One region of the Mesorhizobium sp. P2_E10 genome, then DNA from elsewhere that is predicted to be linked to it. Evidence: predicted binding sites of a transcription regulator. Region 1 holds the regulator's gene; the other holds the start of a gene.
The links. The regulator HrcA, encoded in region 1, represses chaperone genes, less so after heat shock. The targets are predictions, from matches to a motif close to GTTAGCACTCNCNNNNNGNGAGTGCTAAC.
Positions count from the first base shown of each region.

Region 2: a site for HrcA is predicted at 2,836-2,864, ahead of groES (co-chaperone GroES). Genes of this name have one in related genera too.

Region 1 covers NZ_JBFUEK010000001.1:59,219-66,994, reverse strand. The annotation lists gene AC1D0N_RS00350 (LysE family translocator) at 1-285, opposite strand, end outside; gene AC1D0N_RS00345 (PQQ-dependent sugar dehydrogenase) at 355-1,704, opposite strand; gene AC1D0N_RS00340 (hypothetical protein) at 1,799-1,996, opposite strand; gene hrcA (heat-inducible transcriptional repressor HrcA) at 2,077-3,162, opposite strand; gene rph (ribonuclease PH) at 3,371-4,087, shown strand; gene AC1D0N_RS00325 (VOC family protein) at 4,102-4,512, shown strand; gene rdgB (RdgB/HAM1 family non-canonical purine NTP pyrophosphatase) at 4,512-5,159, shown strand; gene hemW (radical SAM family heme chaperone HemW) at 5,171-6,334, shown strand; gene AC1D0N_RS00310 (low molecular weight protein tyrosine phosphatase family protein) at 6,340-6,663, shown strand; gene AC1D0N_RS00305 (hypothetical protein) at 6,699-6,884, opposite strand; gene AC1D0N_RS00300 (hypothetical protein) at 6,892-7,077, opposite strand; gene rsmI (16S rRNA (cytidine(1402)-2'-O)-methyltransferase) at 7,241-7,776, shown strand, end outside.
Region 2 covers NZ_JBFUEK010000002.1:361,459-369,234, reverse strand. The annotation lists gene AC1D0N_RS06590 (D-arabinono-1,4-lactone oxidase) at 1-801, opposite strand, end outside; gene AC1D0N_RS06585 (MFS transporter) at 815-1,996, opposite strand; gene AC1D0N_RS06580 (TetR/AcrR family transcriptional regulator) at 2,124-2,750, shown strand; gene groES (co-chaperone GroES) at 2,928-3,224, shown strand; gene groL (chaperonin GroEL) at 3,289-4,944, shown strand; gene AC1D0N_RS06565 (TetR/AcrR family transcriptional regulator) at 5,021-5,632, opposite strand; gene AC1D0N_RS06560 (zinc-dependent alcohol dehydrogenase family protein) at 5,734-6,744, shown strand; gene AC1D0N_RS06555 (OsmC family protein) at 6,777-7,226, shown strand; gene AC1D0N_RS06550 (nuclear transport factor 2 family protein) at 7,244-7,630, shown strand; gene AC1D0N_RS06545 (LysE family translocator) at 7,744-7,776, opposite strand, start outside.

The DNA.
Region 1 (7,776 bases):
GATGCCGCTGGTCCAGAAGCGCCAGCCGAGGAAGGCGAGATAGGCGACGCCGAGCCATTTGATGGCCAGGAAGACCATGCCAAAAGTCTGGGCGACAAAGGCGAGGCCGAGCACCACGGCGGTGAGATAGGTGAGGTCGCCAAGCATCAGCCCGAACGACATGGCCAACGACGAGCGGAAGCCTGAGCCGAGCGCCCGCGCCACAAGTGCTGTGACGCCGGGGCCGGGAATGGCGGCGGCGATGCCGAGAGCGGCGCTGTAGGCGAGGAATCCGGTAAGGGTCATGCGACAGCTTTAGCGCAAAGCCGGGGGAGGGTGAATTCCCTCAAGGCAGGATTCGATTGCACCAGTGGGTCAGGTCCCACCATAGGTGATGCGCCAGATGGTGCCGCTGCCATCCTCGGTCAGGATCAGCGCGCCATCCTTCGCCACCGCCACGCCGACCGGGCGGCCCCAGACCTCGTCGTCGGAGATGACGAAGCCGGTGATGAAATCCTCATACTCGCCGGTCGGCTTGCCGTCCTTGAACCGCAACCTGACCACCTTGTAGCCGGTGCGGATGCCGCGGTTCCACGAGCCATGCAAGGCGACGAAGGCATCGCCCTGATAGTCGGGCGGAAAATTCCCGCCGGTATAGAATGCAATGTTGAGCGGCGCCGAATGGGCCTGCATCAGCACGTCGGGAATGGTCGCCTTGCCGGCGAGGTCGAGGCGCTCGCCCTTGTGGCGCGGATCCTCATTGTTGCCGATATAGTACCAGGGCCAGCCATAGAAGGCGCCGTCCTTCACCGTGGTTGCATATTCGAACGGCACATTGTCGCCAAGCGCGTCACGCTCGTTGACAACGCACCACAGCGCGCCGGTGGCCGGCTGCACCGTCATGCCCGAACAATTGCGCAGGCCGGTTGCGACGATGCGGCCATTCTTGCCTTCGGGGTCGAAGGCCAGCACATCGGCGCGACCATCCTCGGCGCCCCAGGCAGCGCCCAGCGGCATCGACTTCGCCCAGGCGTCCAGGCCGCCCTTCGGTCGCTTGCCCATGCCCTCGGCGACATTCGAACCGGAACCGACCGAGAGATAGAGCGTCTTGCCATCCGGCGAGAAGGCGATGTCGCGGGTCCAGTGGTGGCTCGAAGGAATGTTGGCGACGACGGTTTCCGGCTGGCCGGAAGCCTTGAGGTCGCCGTCGCGATAGGCAAAGCGAACGACGCTGTTGCTGTTGGCGACATAGACCCATTGCGGACTGTTGCCTGGCGGATAGAAGGCGATGCCGTAGGGCTGGGTGAGGCCGTTGGCGAAGATCGCTTCCTCGGCAGGCTTGGCGCTGCCCTGCGTGAGGCGATAGACGCGGATCTGGTTGGCCCTGCTGTCGGCGACGAACAGATCGCCATTGGGCGCGACGCGCACGACGCGCGGGCTGGCGATGCCCGATGCGATCATCTCGGCCGAAAAGCCCGACGGCAGTATCGGCTTGGCGCCTTCCGGCCGGTCTGCCAGACCGGCGCCATTGGATGCGGATTCGGTAACGAAGGGCGCCGGCAGATCCTCAGGCCGGATCAGGCGCCGCACGCCCGGCCTGTCGTCCCTCCAGTCGCCAAAGGCGGCTTCACCTTTCAGCAACGGCTGATCCGCCTGCTGGGCAAATGCCGCCGTGGCGAAAAACAAGGCGACGGAAATGGCCGTCAGACCGGCATATCGGATCATGCTGACCTCAAGGCTTGGCTTCGAAGCGTTTGAACGAGCCGGCCCGACAGTCGTTCCGCCTCAACGTTGAGCGCGCGGAAATGGTATCGGGAGATCAGCTCCCGGCGGCGTAGAAATCGTCGTCGAGGCGCTTTTCCAGCTCAACCAGGTCGGCCGGCAGCGGCAGGCCCATGGCCCGCATTTCCCTCAGCTTCTCGCGCAGCTGTTCCTGCACCTCATGCTGATCCTCCGGCTGGTTGACCATCTCTTCGAGCAACAGGCTGATCTGCGCCTTGATCTCTTCGAAAGCCATTGTTTTTCTCCTTGCGCAGCCTTGCCATGAGCTGTGTTGAGATTCAGGTCAGGCCGACCTCACCTGAATACCAATACACCTCAGCGTAGCATGCGCGATATCAGCTGCGCCGTATAGTCGACCATCGGCACGATGCGGGCGTAGTTCAGCCGGGTCGGGCCGATGACGCCGAGCGCGCCGATGACGCGGGCGTCCTTGTCGCGATAGGGCGCAACGACCAGCGACGAACCCGACAGCGAAAACAGCTTGTTTTCCGAGCCGATGAAGATGCGCACGCCGGAGCCTTCCTCGGCGAGGTCGAGCAGCTGGATCAGCCCGTCCTGCGTCTCCATGTCCTCGAACAGATGCCTGAGCAGCTCGATCTCGGCGTGGGCGGTGACATTTTCCAGCAGATTGGCGCGACCACGCACGATGAGGCGCGCCGGCAGGCCGCTGTCGGCGCCGGCCCAGACCGCCAGGCCTTTTTCGACCAGATCCTGCGACAGCGTGTCGAGCGCCGCCTTGGTCTCTTCCTTGATGCGGGCGATCTCGACCCGCGCCTCGGCCAGCGTGCGGCCGCGGATGTGGGCGTTGAGGAAGTTGGAGGCTTCATGCAATTGCGAAACGGTGACGCCGGCGGGCAGGTCGATGACACGGTTTTCGACATCGCCATTCTGCGACACCAGCACGGCCAGCGCCTTGGTCGGCTCGAGCTGGATGAATTCGATGTGCTTGAGCGCCACTTCGTTCTTGGCGGTCAGCACCAGGCCGGCGCCGCGCGACATGCCGGACAGCATCTGGCTGGCTTCTGTCAGCATGTGCTCCAGCGTCGCGCCCGAGCCGGAGGCGCGCACCTGCGCCTCGATGATGCGGCGCTCTTCGTCGGAAAGGTCGCCGAGTTCCATGAAGGCATCGACGAAAAAGCGCAGCCCGGCCTGGGTCGGCAGGCGTCCGGCCGAAATGTGCGGGGCATAGATCAGGCCGAGATGCTCGAGGTCGCTCATCACGTTGCGGATGGTGGCCGGCGACAGCGACGATGGCAGGATGCGCGACAGGCTGCGTGAGCCCACAGGCTCGCCGTCCTTCAGGTAGGAATCGACGATGCGCCGAAAAATATCGCGCGAGCGCATATCGAGCGACTGCAGCGCGGGCGACAGCAAACTGGGTTCGGCGACTGCCTTGGTCATTCGAGCCAAAAACCTCCGGCTAAAGGATATAGACCTCACCGGCGCCCGCGCAACCCGGTCTCTGTGCCAGATCACCCGGTGTCCGTGCCAGATCCGGTGTCCGTGTCAGACCGCCCGGTGTCTGTGTCCGGCCATTTTCCTTTGCGCCATAGGCCCCATGCGGTTACAAGCCGGCCACGATTCCGAAAAACATAGGAAAACAGCCTGAATGCGCCCTTCCAAACGCCAATTCGACGAAATGCGCGCCATCTCCTTCGAGCGCGGCGTCTCCAAGCACGCCGAAGGCTCGTGCCTGGTGAAGTTCGGCGACACGCATGTGCTGTGTACGGCGAGCCTTGAGGAGAAGGTGCCGGGCTGGATGCGCAACTCCGGCAAGGGCTGGGTGACGGCCGAATACGGCATGCTGCCACGCTCGACCGGCGAGCGCATGCGCCGCGAGGCGTCCGCCGGCAAGCAAGGCGGCCGCACGCTGGAAATCCAGCGTCTGATCGGCCGCTCTTTGCGCGCCGTGGTCGACCTGCAGGCGCTGGGCGAACAGCAGATCACCGTCGACTGCGATGTCATCCAGGCCGACGGCGGCACCCGCACCGCTTCGATCACCGGCGGCTGGGTGGCGCTCTACGACTGCCTGCGCTGGATGGAAGCGCGGCAGATGGCCAGCGTCGCCAAGGTGCTGAAGGATCATGTCGCGGCGATCTCCTGCGGCATCCATGACGGCCAGCCGGTCATCGACCTCGATTATGTCGAGGATTCCTCGGCCGGTACCGACGCCAATTTCGTCATGACCGGCAAGGGCGGCATCGTCGAGATCCAGGGCACGGCCGAGGGCGAGCCTTTTTCCGAGGATCAGTTCGCGGCGCTGATGGGCTTGGCCAAGAAAGGCATCCAGCGGCTGGTCAGCCTGCAGCAGATGGCTGTGGCGTAACCTTCGGCTTCACGATGACCCCCGCCGCCATCCTGGAATCAGCCCTCTACGTCACCGATCTGGCGGCGGCCGAAGCGTTCTACACCGACATCCTCGGCCTCGATCTGCTCGGCAAGGTCGACGGCAGGCACATTTTCTTCCGCTGCGGTTCCGGCGTGCTGCTGGTCTTCAATGCCGAGGCGACGAAAGTCCCGCCGGCGCCCGATGCGCGGCTGAAGGTGCCGCCGCACGGCACGGTTGGCGACGGCCACCTCTGCTTTGCGGCAAGCGCTGCCGAGATCGCCCGCTGGAAGGCGCATCTCGAGGCGAAAAAGATCGCCATCGAAAGTGAGTTCGAATGGCCGCAAGGCGGCCGCTCGATCTATATTCGCGACCCCTCGGGCAATTCGATCGAATTCGCCGAGCCAAGAATCTGGGGCCTTTGATGCATTCTCTCGATGGCAAGAAGATCGTCGTTGCCAGCCATAATGCCGGCAAGCTGCGCGAATTCGCCGATCTGATGGGGCCGTTCGGCTTCGAAGCGAAATCGGCCAAGGACTATGGCCTGCCGGAGCCGGACGAGACCGGCACCACGTTTGAGGAAAACGCCTACATCAAGGCGCTGGCCGCGGCCAAGGCGACCGGCCTGCCGGCGCTGTCGGACGATTCCGGCCTGTGCGTCGATGCGCTCGACGGCGCGCCCGGCGTCTACACCGCCAATTGGGCCGAGACGCCGGATGGTTCGCGCGACTTCGGCATGGCCATGCAGCGCACCGAAGTGGCGCTGCAGGAAGTCGGCGCGGCTCTGCCGGAACAGCGCAAGGGCCGCTTCGTCGCCGTCATTTGCCTGGCCTTTCCCGACGGCGATGCCGAGTACTATCGCGGCGAGGCCGAGGGAACGCTGGTGTGGCCGCCGCGCGGCGAGCTCGGCTTCGGCTACGACCCGGTGTTTTTGCCCAATGGTTTCGACAAGACTTTTGGCGAGATGAGTGCCGAGGAAAAACACGGCTGGAAGCCCGGCCAGCCGACCGCATTGTCGCACCGCGCCCGCGCCTTCCAGAAATTCGCCCAAGCGCGACTTGGTTCGGAATGATTGGGTCCGGCATGACCATGCCCCTCGACCGCAGCCCCGGCTTCGGCGTCTACATCCATTGGCCGTTCTGTGCGGCCAAGTGCCCGTATTGCGACTTCAACAGCCATGTCCGCCACCAGCCCGTCGACCAGGAGCGTTTTGCCCGCGCCTTCGAGACCGAGCTCAAGACCATGCGCGAACGCACCGGACCGCGCGACGTCACCAGCATTTTTCTCGGCGGCGGCACGCCGTCACTGATGAAACCGGAAACGGTGGTGGCGGTGCTGGACGCGGTGGCCAAAAACTGGACGGTGCCCGATGGCATCGAGGTGACGCTGGAAGCCAATCCGTCCTCGGTCGAGGCGGAGCGCTTTCGCGGCTATCGCGCGGCCGGTGTCAACCGGGTGTCGCTCGGCGTGCAGGCGCTGAACGACAAGGATTTGCGTTTTCTCGGCCGCTTGCACAATGTCGATGAGGCGCTGCATGCGATCGGGCTGGCGCGCGAAATCTTTCCGCGGCTGTCGTTCGACCTGATCTATGCGCGGCCCGGCCAGACGCCAGAGGCTTGGGCATTGGAGCTCGAACAGGCGATCGGCCACGCCGCCGACCATCTGTCGCTCTATCAGCTGACGATCGAGGAAGGCACGCCGTTCCACGCGCTGCATGCAGCGAAGAAATTCGCCATTCCCGACAATGACCACGCCGCCGACCTCTATGCGCTGACGCAGGAAATCACCGCGGCGCACGGGCTGCCGGCCTATGAGATTTCCAACCACGCCCGGCCGGGTGCCGAAAGCCGGCACAACCTGACCTACTGGCGCTATGGCGAATATGTCGGTGTCGGCCCCGGCGCGCATGGCCGCTTCATCGAAAACGGCCGCCGCACAGTCACGATCGCCGAGAGAATGCCGGAGACCTGGGCCAATCTTGTCGAGGCCAAGGCTCATGGCGTCACCGGTGGCGAAATCCTGACCCGTTCGGAGGAGGCCGACGAGTTCCTGTTGATGGGCTTGCGGCTCGCCGAAGGCATCGACCTGTCGCGCTACGAAGCGTTTTCCGGACGCAGCCTGTCGACGGCGCGGCTGACGGTGCTGCAGGACGAAGGGCTGGTGGCGCCGATCGGCAATGCAAGGCTGCGCGCCACGGCCGCCGGCATGATCGTGCTCGACGCCGTGGTGGCGGATCTGGCGAGATAACCCCTTTGAAAAACGTGCTCTTCGTCTGCAGCCAGAACCGCTTGCGCAGCCCGACTGCCGAGCAGGTGTTTTCCAAGCGCCAGGATATCGAGGTCGCATCGGCGGGAACAAACCACGATGCCGACACGCCGCTGACGCATGAGCTGGTGGCGTGGGCCGACATCATCTTCGTCATGGAGAAGGCGCACCGCACCAAACTGCAGAAGAGATTTAGGGACAGCCTGAGCAAGGCCCGGGTGATCTGCCTCGACATCCCCGACGACTACGAATTCATGGATCTGGAGCTGATTGATCTGCTGAAGGCACGGGTGTCCAGGTATCTGGGCTAAGGCGTTCTAGAACCGCCATTCCGTGCATATGGCGCCTAGGCGTCGTGTTTGTGGCGGCGTTTGGTGCGGTCTTTTTCGGCAAGCGCCTCCCCAGGCCGGACCTGCTTGGCAGTGCCCTTGTCGCGGCGGATATGCTGGTCGGCAATAGGATGCGGCGGGACGCCTTCCCTGGTGGTTTTCGTTTCAAGACGGGTGATGAAAATATCGAAGCGATTGGGCATCGTCCGGTCAGTGCTCCGTCGTGCTGTCGGGTTCGTTGTCGGAAAGCCTGATCTCCGCTGCCGGCGCGCGCGGGACAGGCTTTTGCGACTGTCTGTTGCCTTTTTCGCTCGGCACGCTGTCCTTCGGCGCGGCAAAGCGCTTGCGGCCGGCATAGTAGGGCTCGAAAACGTCCTGGATCTTCAGGCTGTCCATCCTGTCCTCCTCCTCAGAGACTCAGGGGGTAAATTCGCCGGGCTTGGTTTCGTTCCCCACTGTGGCAAAGGCATGGCGGCCACATTACATCGCGGTCACGTTTTGCAACCGCGCCTGCTCCGTGCCAAACAGGGTAAACGCATTCGAAATATCAGGGGCACTGGTGACCGGTGATACGGCAAAACGCAGCTATGTGATCGGGCAGACCGAGATATCGGTCCGGCCGCTGCAGCCGGCGCTCTATCTGGTGGCGACGCCGATCGGCAATCTCTCCGACATCACGCTGCGCGCGCTGGAAACGCTCGCCGCCGCCGACGTCGTCGCCTGCGAGGACACCCGGGTTTCGCGCGTGCTGCTCGACCGCTATGGCATTCGCCGCCGCACGTCAGCCTATCACGAGCACAATGCCGGCGAGGCCGGGCCAAAACTGATCGCGGCCCTGCAGGCCGGGCAGAGCGTGGCGTTGATCTCCGACGCCGGCACGCCGCTGATCTCCGATCCCGGCTACCGGCTGGTCGGCGAAGCCATCGACCACGGCATTCGCGTGGTGCCGATCCCCGGCCCGTCGGCACCGCTTGCCGCACTGACCGCGTCCGGCCTGCCGTCCGACGCCTTCCTGTTTGCCGGTTTTTTGCCCGTCAAAACCGGACAGCGGCTGACCAAGCTGGAGACGTTCAAGGCAGTGCCGGCGACGCTGAT
Region 2 (7,776 bases), on a different contig from region 1:
GGCGCCCAGGATCAGCCGGCGGCGCAGCGACGGCAGCCAGGCCAGCGCCGTGCGCAAGCGGCGCAGCGTCCTCAAGCCGGCCTCGTCCTCCTCCGGGGGCCGCTGTGTCGGTGCTGCATCGCTCAGATCACTGGCGATGAACTGGGCATAACCGGAAAACGGAATGTAGTAGAACTCGGCCGAGCGGTGCGCGGCCATCATCGTCTCGAAATCGCGCAGCATGTCGGCGATCGGCAACACCCATTTGCGGCGGCGCAGCCGGTAGGTGGCAATGTTGTTCAGCGTCACCTCGGTCAGCACGCCGAAGGCGCCGAGCGCGACGCCAATGGCGTGGATCGTCTCCTGATCGCTAGCCCCGGTGAAGTCGCGGACCTTGCCGAGCCCATCGACGATCTGAACCGTCTGCAACTGCGTGTGATAGGCGCCGAGCGTTGGGCCTGAGCCGTGGGTGGCGGTGCCGAGCGCGCCGCCGATGGCTTGCCGGTCGATGTCGCCCATATTGGGCAGCCCCTGGCCGATGCCTTGCAGGAGGTGCATCAGCGAGCCGAGCCGTGTCCCTGCCCTCACTCGTGCTTGATTTAGCTGAACGTCGTGCGACACCAGGCCCTCGAGCTTTTCCAGCGACAGGATCGTGCCTTCGGACTTCACCAGCGGCGTGAAGGAATGGCCGGCGCCGACGACCCGCACCGGGCTAGGCGCGGTACGCACCAGATCGCCAAGTTCGCCGGCGTCGGCGGGACTGGCGATCAGTTTTGGTTCAGCACGGACAAAACCGGACCAGTTGCTCCAGCTGTTCGACATGCTGCCTCCTCACCTAGGCAATTGCGCGGCGACGCCGCACCACGAGGACGAACAGGCCGAGCAGCGCCACGCTGGCAACGGCGCTGGCGGCGGCGAATTCCGGCACCGGCCTAAAATCCTTGCCATCGATCAGCAGCGACGCCGCGATCGGCCCGATTGCCAGACCGAAGAGCTGGGCGGCCGGCACCAACAGCACTGATGTCCGCGTCTCGTCGGCGGTGATCGCCAGCCGGATCTGATAGGGCACAATGAACAAGAGGATGAAGCCCATGACCAGCGCAGCGGCCCAGAACACCGTCAGGCCCGGGCCGCTGGCGAGCACCACGGAGCTGGCAAAAGCGATCACGCCGATCGCCACGATGGCAAGGCGGTAGTCGATGCGCGCCTCGAAGGCAGTCGCCGTCATCGCGCCGAGAACCTGCACCGCGAGGCTCGCCGAGACGATCAGGCCGACGGTGCGGCCGTCGATGCCGTATTGCGCGCCGAGCGGTTCCAGAAAGGCCCAGACTGAGCCGAAGAACATGAAGTAGCAGAAGACGGACAACAGAGCGGTGAGCGAAGGGACGGTCAGCACATTGGCCAGATTCTCGTCCTTGGGCAGCTCGGCATAGTCATCAGGCACAATGAAGGCGACCGCCAGCGAGGCGACGCAAACGACGGCAAGGACGATGAAGCCACCGACCGACCCGGCGGCCGGGATGACATAGAGCGCCAGCAACAATGCAAGCGCGCATTGCGCCAGGGTCTGCATGGTGACGAAATAGCCGCCGATGCGCTCGGCCCGACGCGAACGGGCGATCAGTTCGGTGGCGACCGCCACCAGCCCACCTTCGGCCAGCCCGGCGACAGCGCGCACTGATATCAGCAGGCCGGTGCTGACCGCATAGGCCGTCCACAAATTCGCCAGCGCCAGCAGGATCAAAAGCGCTGCACTTTTCCAGCGCATATTGTGCGCCGAGAGCAGCATCGCCACCACAGCCGAACCAATGGCAATGGCGATCATCTCCGCCGTGGCGACCAAAGCCAGTTCGTCGCCGCTGACATGTCCCTCGGTATAAAGCGCGCCGAGCAGCACCGGCTGCAGCCCGAGGATGAGCAGACCAACCGAACCGATCCACAGCGCCGAGGCAAGCTGGCCGCCGGTCGGGTTGCCGACCAGCCAATCGGCATTGTGCTCTGCCTTTGCTAACGTCACAGGTCCCTCCCCAGCGTCCTTGCCGTGCTTCAAAAAATCTGACAATCTGTCAGCATTTCTCAAAACTGATACTTGATCATATTTTTTGTCAAGCATGAAATTAGGACTGCCGCGGGAGATCTGGCGCATGAAAGAAGCAAGCCGGACGATGACCGAGCCGAGGCGCATGCCGAAGCAGGAGCGCAGCCGCGACCGCATCGACGCCATCCTGGCAACGACCATGCGGCTGATCGGCGAAAAGGGCATCGATGCCGTCACCATGAAGGAAGTCGGCATGCTGGCGGGCGGGCCGATCGCCACCGTCTATCATTACTTCCCCAACAAGTCGGCGATCCTGGCGATGCTCTATGAGCGGTTCTCAGAGGAAAGCCGCGCACGCTTCGGTGCCATCATCGCCGAGATTCACGGGCTGGACGATGTGACAGCAGCAGCGGACCGTCTGCTCGAAGACTACTATCGGCGCGTTGCCGAAGACCCCGCCATCCAGGATCTGCAGAATGCGATCCAGGCCGACAAGGCGCTGCAACATCTCGACATCGCCGAGACCCGGCAGCAGGCGAAGCTGTTCTGCGATCATGTCGGCCCTCTCCTGCAGCCGGAGAAGCGCGACCAGTTCGCCCGCGTGGTATTCCTGTTCTTTCAGCTTGCCGGCGGCGTCGTGCGTCTGGCACTGACCCAGGACGAAAGGGAAGGCCGCCGGACCCTCGAAGACTACCGGTCGATCATCCACACCCAGTTGCGGCTGTTTCTTTAGCCAGCGGAAGAACGCGAAAATTCCCGCGCATCGAAGGCGCCGCGCGCCTTGACTCTCGCCGGCCGCGCGCCTATTTCACGGCCACGTTAGCACTCGCCTTTGGTGAGTGCTAACTCATACGTCCGGCGCCGCCGGATGGAGGAACTGTTCTCACCGTTCTCATTCGAGGAAGAAAAAATGGCAAAGTCGAAGTTCCGCCCGCTTCATGACCGCGTGGTCGTTCGCCGGGTCGAATCCGAATCCAAGACGGCCGGCGGGATCATCATCCCGGATACGGCGAAGGAAAAGCCGCAGGAAGGCGAGATCATCGCCGTTGGTTCCGGCGCCCGCGACGAAGCCGGCAAGCTGGTCCCGCTGGACGTCAAGGCTGGCGACCGCATCCTGTTCGGCAAGTGGTCGGGCACCGAAGTCAAGCTCAATGGCGAAGACCTTCTGATCATGAAGGAATCCGACATCATGGGCATCATCGGCTGATTATCGGCCTCACCSTCAACTGAATTTTCGGGCTTGATCCCAAGCCCCTGCCAGGAGCTAAAACATGGCTGCCAAAGACGTAAAATTCTCCCGCGACGCCCGTGAGCGCATGCTGCGCGGCGTCAACATCCTCGCCGACGCGGTGAAGGTCACGCTCGGCCCCAAGGGTCGTAACGTCGTCATCGACAAGTCGTTCGGCGCGCCGCGCATCACCAAGGACGGCGTCACCGTCGCCAAGGAAATCGAGCTTGAAGACAAGTTCGAYAACATGGGCGCGCAGATGGTCCGCGAAGTTGCTTCGAAGACCAACGACATCGCCGGCGACGGCACCACGACCGCGACCGTTCTGGCGCAGTCGATCGTCCAGGAAGGCCACAAGGCGGTTGCCGCCGGCATGAACCCYATGGACCTGAAGCGCGGCATCGACCTCGCCGTMGCCGACGTCGTCGCGACGCTGATCAAGAACGCCAAGAAGATCAAGACCTCGGAAGAYGTTGCCCAGGTCGGCACCATCGCCGGCAATGGCGARGCTTCGGTCGGCTCGATGATCGCGGAAGCGATGCAGAAGGTCGGCAATGAAGGCGTCATCACGGTCGAGGAAGCCAAGACCGCCGAGACCGAACTCGAAGTCGTCGAAGGCATGCAGTTCGACCGCGGCTACCTCTCGCCCTACTTCGTCACCAACGCCGACAAGATGGTTGCGGATCTGGAAGACGCTTACATTCTCCTCCACGAGAAGAAGCTCTCCAACCTGCAGGCCATGCTGCCGATCCTCGAGGCTGTCGTGCAGACCTCGAAGCCGCTGGTCATCATCTCGGAAGACGTCGAAGGCGAGGCTCTGGCCACGCTCGTCGTCAACAAGCTGCGTGGCGGCCTGAAGATCGCCGCCGTCAAGGCGCCGGGCTTCGGTGATCGCCGCAAGGCCATGCTGGAAGACATCGCCATCCTCACCGGTGGCCAGGTCATCTCGGAAGACCTCGGCATCAAGCTCGAGAACGTCGGCCTCAACATGCTCGGCCGCGCCAAGAAGGTGTCGATCTCCAAGGAGAACACCACCATCGTCGACGGCGCCGGCAAGAAGGCCGAGATCCAGGGCCGCGTTGCCCAGATCAAGCAGCAGATCGAGGAGACCACCTCGGACTACGACAAGGAGAAGCTGCAGGAACGTCTGGCCAAGCTGGCCGGCGGCGTTGCCGTCATCCGCGTCGGCGGTGCGACCGAGATCGAAGTCAAGGAAAAGAAGGACCGCGTCGATGACGCCCTCAACGCGACCCGTGCGGCCGTCGAAGAAGGCATCGTTCCCGGCGGCGGCGTCGCCCTGCTGCGCGCTTCGCTGACCATCAAGGCAACCGGCGCCAACTCCGACCAGACCGCCGGCATCAACATCGTGCGTCGCGCACTGCAGGCTCCGGCCCGCCAGATCGCTGCCAACGCCGGTGCGGAAGCATCGATCGTTGCCGGCAAGATCCTTGAGAACAAGGGCGCGACCTTCGGCTACAACGCCCAGACCGGCGAATATGGCGACATGATCGCCATGGGTATCGTCGATCCGGTCAAGGTCGTTCGCACGGCTCTCCAGGACGCGGCCTCGGTCGCCGGCCTGCTGGTCACCACCGAAGCCATGATCGCCGAAGCTCCGAAGAAGGAAGCGGCTGGCGGCGGCATGCCTGGCGGCATGGGCGGCGGCGGCATGGGCGGTATGGGCGGCATGGATTTCTAATCCAGCCCTATCAGCCTTCAGATACGGAAGGGCGCCGAAAGGCGCCCTTTTTGTTTTGAGGTCGAGTTGTTAGGCCTCAGACGGCGGCATCGGCGCGTCGCCGCACTTCTCCTGCAGCCAGCACTGCGGTTTCGATCAGGGCTGCGACCTCATCAGCCACGGCCTGCAGCGGGGCGCGGTCGCGGGTGGCGCGGGCGATTACCATCAGCCCTTCCAGCGATGATTCGACCAGCAAAGCCAAAGCGTGCGCGCGGCGCTCGGGCACCCCTGCCCTGACGAAGGCCTGTTGCAGCAGACCTATCCATTGCTCGAAAGCCGAGCGGCACAATTCGGCCAGTTCCGGCACATCCGTCGGCGAATCCAGCACCACCGGCGCGATCGGACAGCCGAGCGAAAACTGGTTGTCTTCCAGCATGCGGCCGACCGCCTGGTAGATGTGGTGGACGGCGACCGCCGGATCGATCTCCGCGGCCAGCGCCTCACCGAGCCTCTGCGTCACCCCGGCGACGCTGTCGCGCGTCACCTCGATGACCAACTGGTCCTTGCCGCCGGGAAAATGAAAGTAGAGCGAGCCTCGAGGGGCACCGCTGGCGCTCAGAATGTCATTGAGCGAGGTGCCGTGATAGCCGCGCTGTCTGAGCAGCAGCGCCGTCGTCTCGAGTATGCGGGTGCGGGTATCGTTCGCCATGTCAACCTCTGTCAGCACTCAGCATTATAGGTCTTGCGTCGAATATGACAATCGGTCTACATAATATGTAGATCAGTCTATATATTCCAGAGGAGATCGACATGCGCAGCTACCGTCTTGAAGGGTCCGGCGGGACCGAATGCCTGATGATGCGCGACGAGGTGCAGCCGGAGCCGAAGCCGCATGAGATCGTGGTGAGCGTGCGCGCTACCTCGCTCAACCGGCGCGACACGATGATCCTCAACGGCACCTATCCGCTGCCGCCGTGCCAGGGCATCGTTCCCCTGAGCGACGGCGCCGGTGAAGTCGTCGCCATCGGCGATGCCGTCACCCGCTTTGCCGTCGGCGATCGCGTCACCGGCAGCTATTTCGCCCGCTGGATCGACGGCCGCATCAATGCCGGGTTGATCGACCAGCTCGGCTGCACGCTGGACGGCATGCTGGCCGAATACGCCGTCCTCGATGAGCAATGGGCGGCGCGGCTGCCCGACCATCTCGACTGGCATGAGGCGGCAACGCTGACCTGCGCCGGTCTGACCGCCTGGAATGCGGTGACCGGCGCAGGGATTCCTAAGCCTGGCCAATGGGTTCTGGTCATCGGTTCGGGTGGCGTCTCGCTGTTCGCGCTGCAGTTCGCCAAGCTGCTCGGCTGCCGCGTCGTGGCCGTCACCTCGCGCGCCGAGAAGGCCGACAGGCTGCGGGCGCGGGGCGCCGACCTCGTCATCTCCAGCACGGACACACCGGAATGGGGTTCCAGTGTCCGCGAGCAGACCGGCGGCATCGACCTCGCCGTCGAAACCGGCGGCCCGGCGACCTTCGCACAGTCGCTGATCGCAAGCACACTTTACGGGCACATCGTGCTGCTCACGCTGCAGGACGCGAAAGGCGGGTCGATCCAGCTGCCGGCAGCGCTCTACCAGCGCAGCCTCGCCACCATCAGCCGCCTCTTCGTCGGCAGCCGGACCAACCTCGAAGCCATGCTGCGCGCCGTCGCGCAGCATCGCCTGAAGCCCGTCATCGACAAGGTCTTCCCCTTCACCGAGGCCGGCGATGCCTACCGCTATTTCCAGCAGGGCGACGTCTTCGGGAAAGTGGTCATCGCAGGCGCCTGATTTCCCGTCCCTCAAACAACGGAGAGCAGAAAATGACAATTCGTGAAGCCTCGGCCCAGTGGCAAGGCACACTGAAAGAGGGTTCGGGCCGCTTGCGGCTCGGCAGCGGCGTCTTCGAAGGCGCCTATTCCTTCCCGTCGCGGTTCGAGAACGGACCGGGCACCAATCCGGAAGAACTGATCGCGGCCGCACACGCCGGCTGCTTTTCGATGGCGCTGAGCGCCATCCTGGGCAGGGAAGGATTTGCGCCCGCGCGCATTCGCACCGTCGCCAAGGTGCATCTCGGCGCCACTGCCGCCGGACCGACGCTCACCCGCATCGAGCTTGAAACGCAAGCCGAGATCCCTGGCCTTGAGCCCGGGGAATTCCAGCGCCTTGCCGAGACGGCGAAGACGACCTGCCTCGTCTCGCGTGCCCTGACCGGCGTGGCGAGCATCGCGCTCAGGGCGGAGCTTGTCGCACCCGCTGGCGCGGAAGCATGAAACCAGGAGATATCGAGATGAAACAGGAGAGCACCATGGACATCCATCCCGACGACCGCTCCAGGCAGACGGCCGAGATCATGCGGCGCTTTAACGACGTGTTCCAGCTGCACGATCCGTCGGCGCTCGCCGAATTGGTCGCCGAAGACTGCGTCATCGAAAACACCGTGCCGGCGCCGGACGGCGCCCGCCATGCCGGCCGCGACGCCTGCATTGGGCTGTGGTCGGTGATCGCCACCCAGCCGGGCACGCGTTTCGACCTCGAAGAGACGTTCGTCGCCGGCGAGCGGGCAACGATCCGCTGGCGCTATTTTCAGGCCGACCGCAACTCCATCCGCGGCGTCAATTTGATGCGCGTCGCGGATGAGCGCATCGTCGAGGCGATGGGTTATGTCAAGGGGTAGCGCCTAGAGCCTGTTCCATCCCGACAGAATCGGGATGAGGCTCTATCTTCTTGTTTGAGCATGATCTTTTCCGAAAACCGGATTCCATTTTTCGGGATCATGCTCTTGGAGCGCTACCTGTCGGCCAGCGCCAGCTTGGCGCCGAG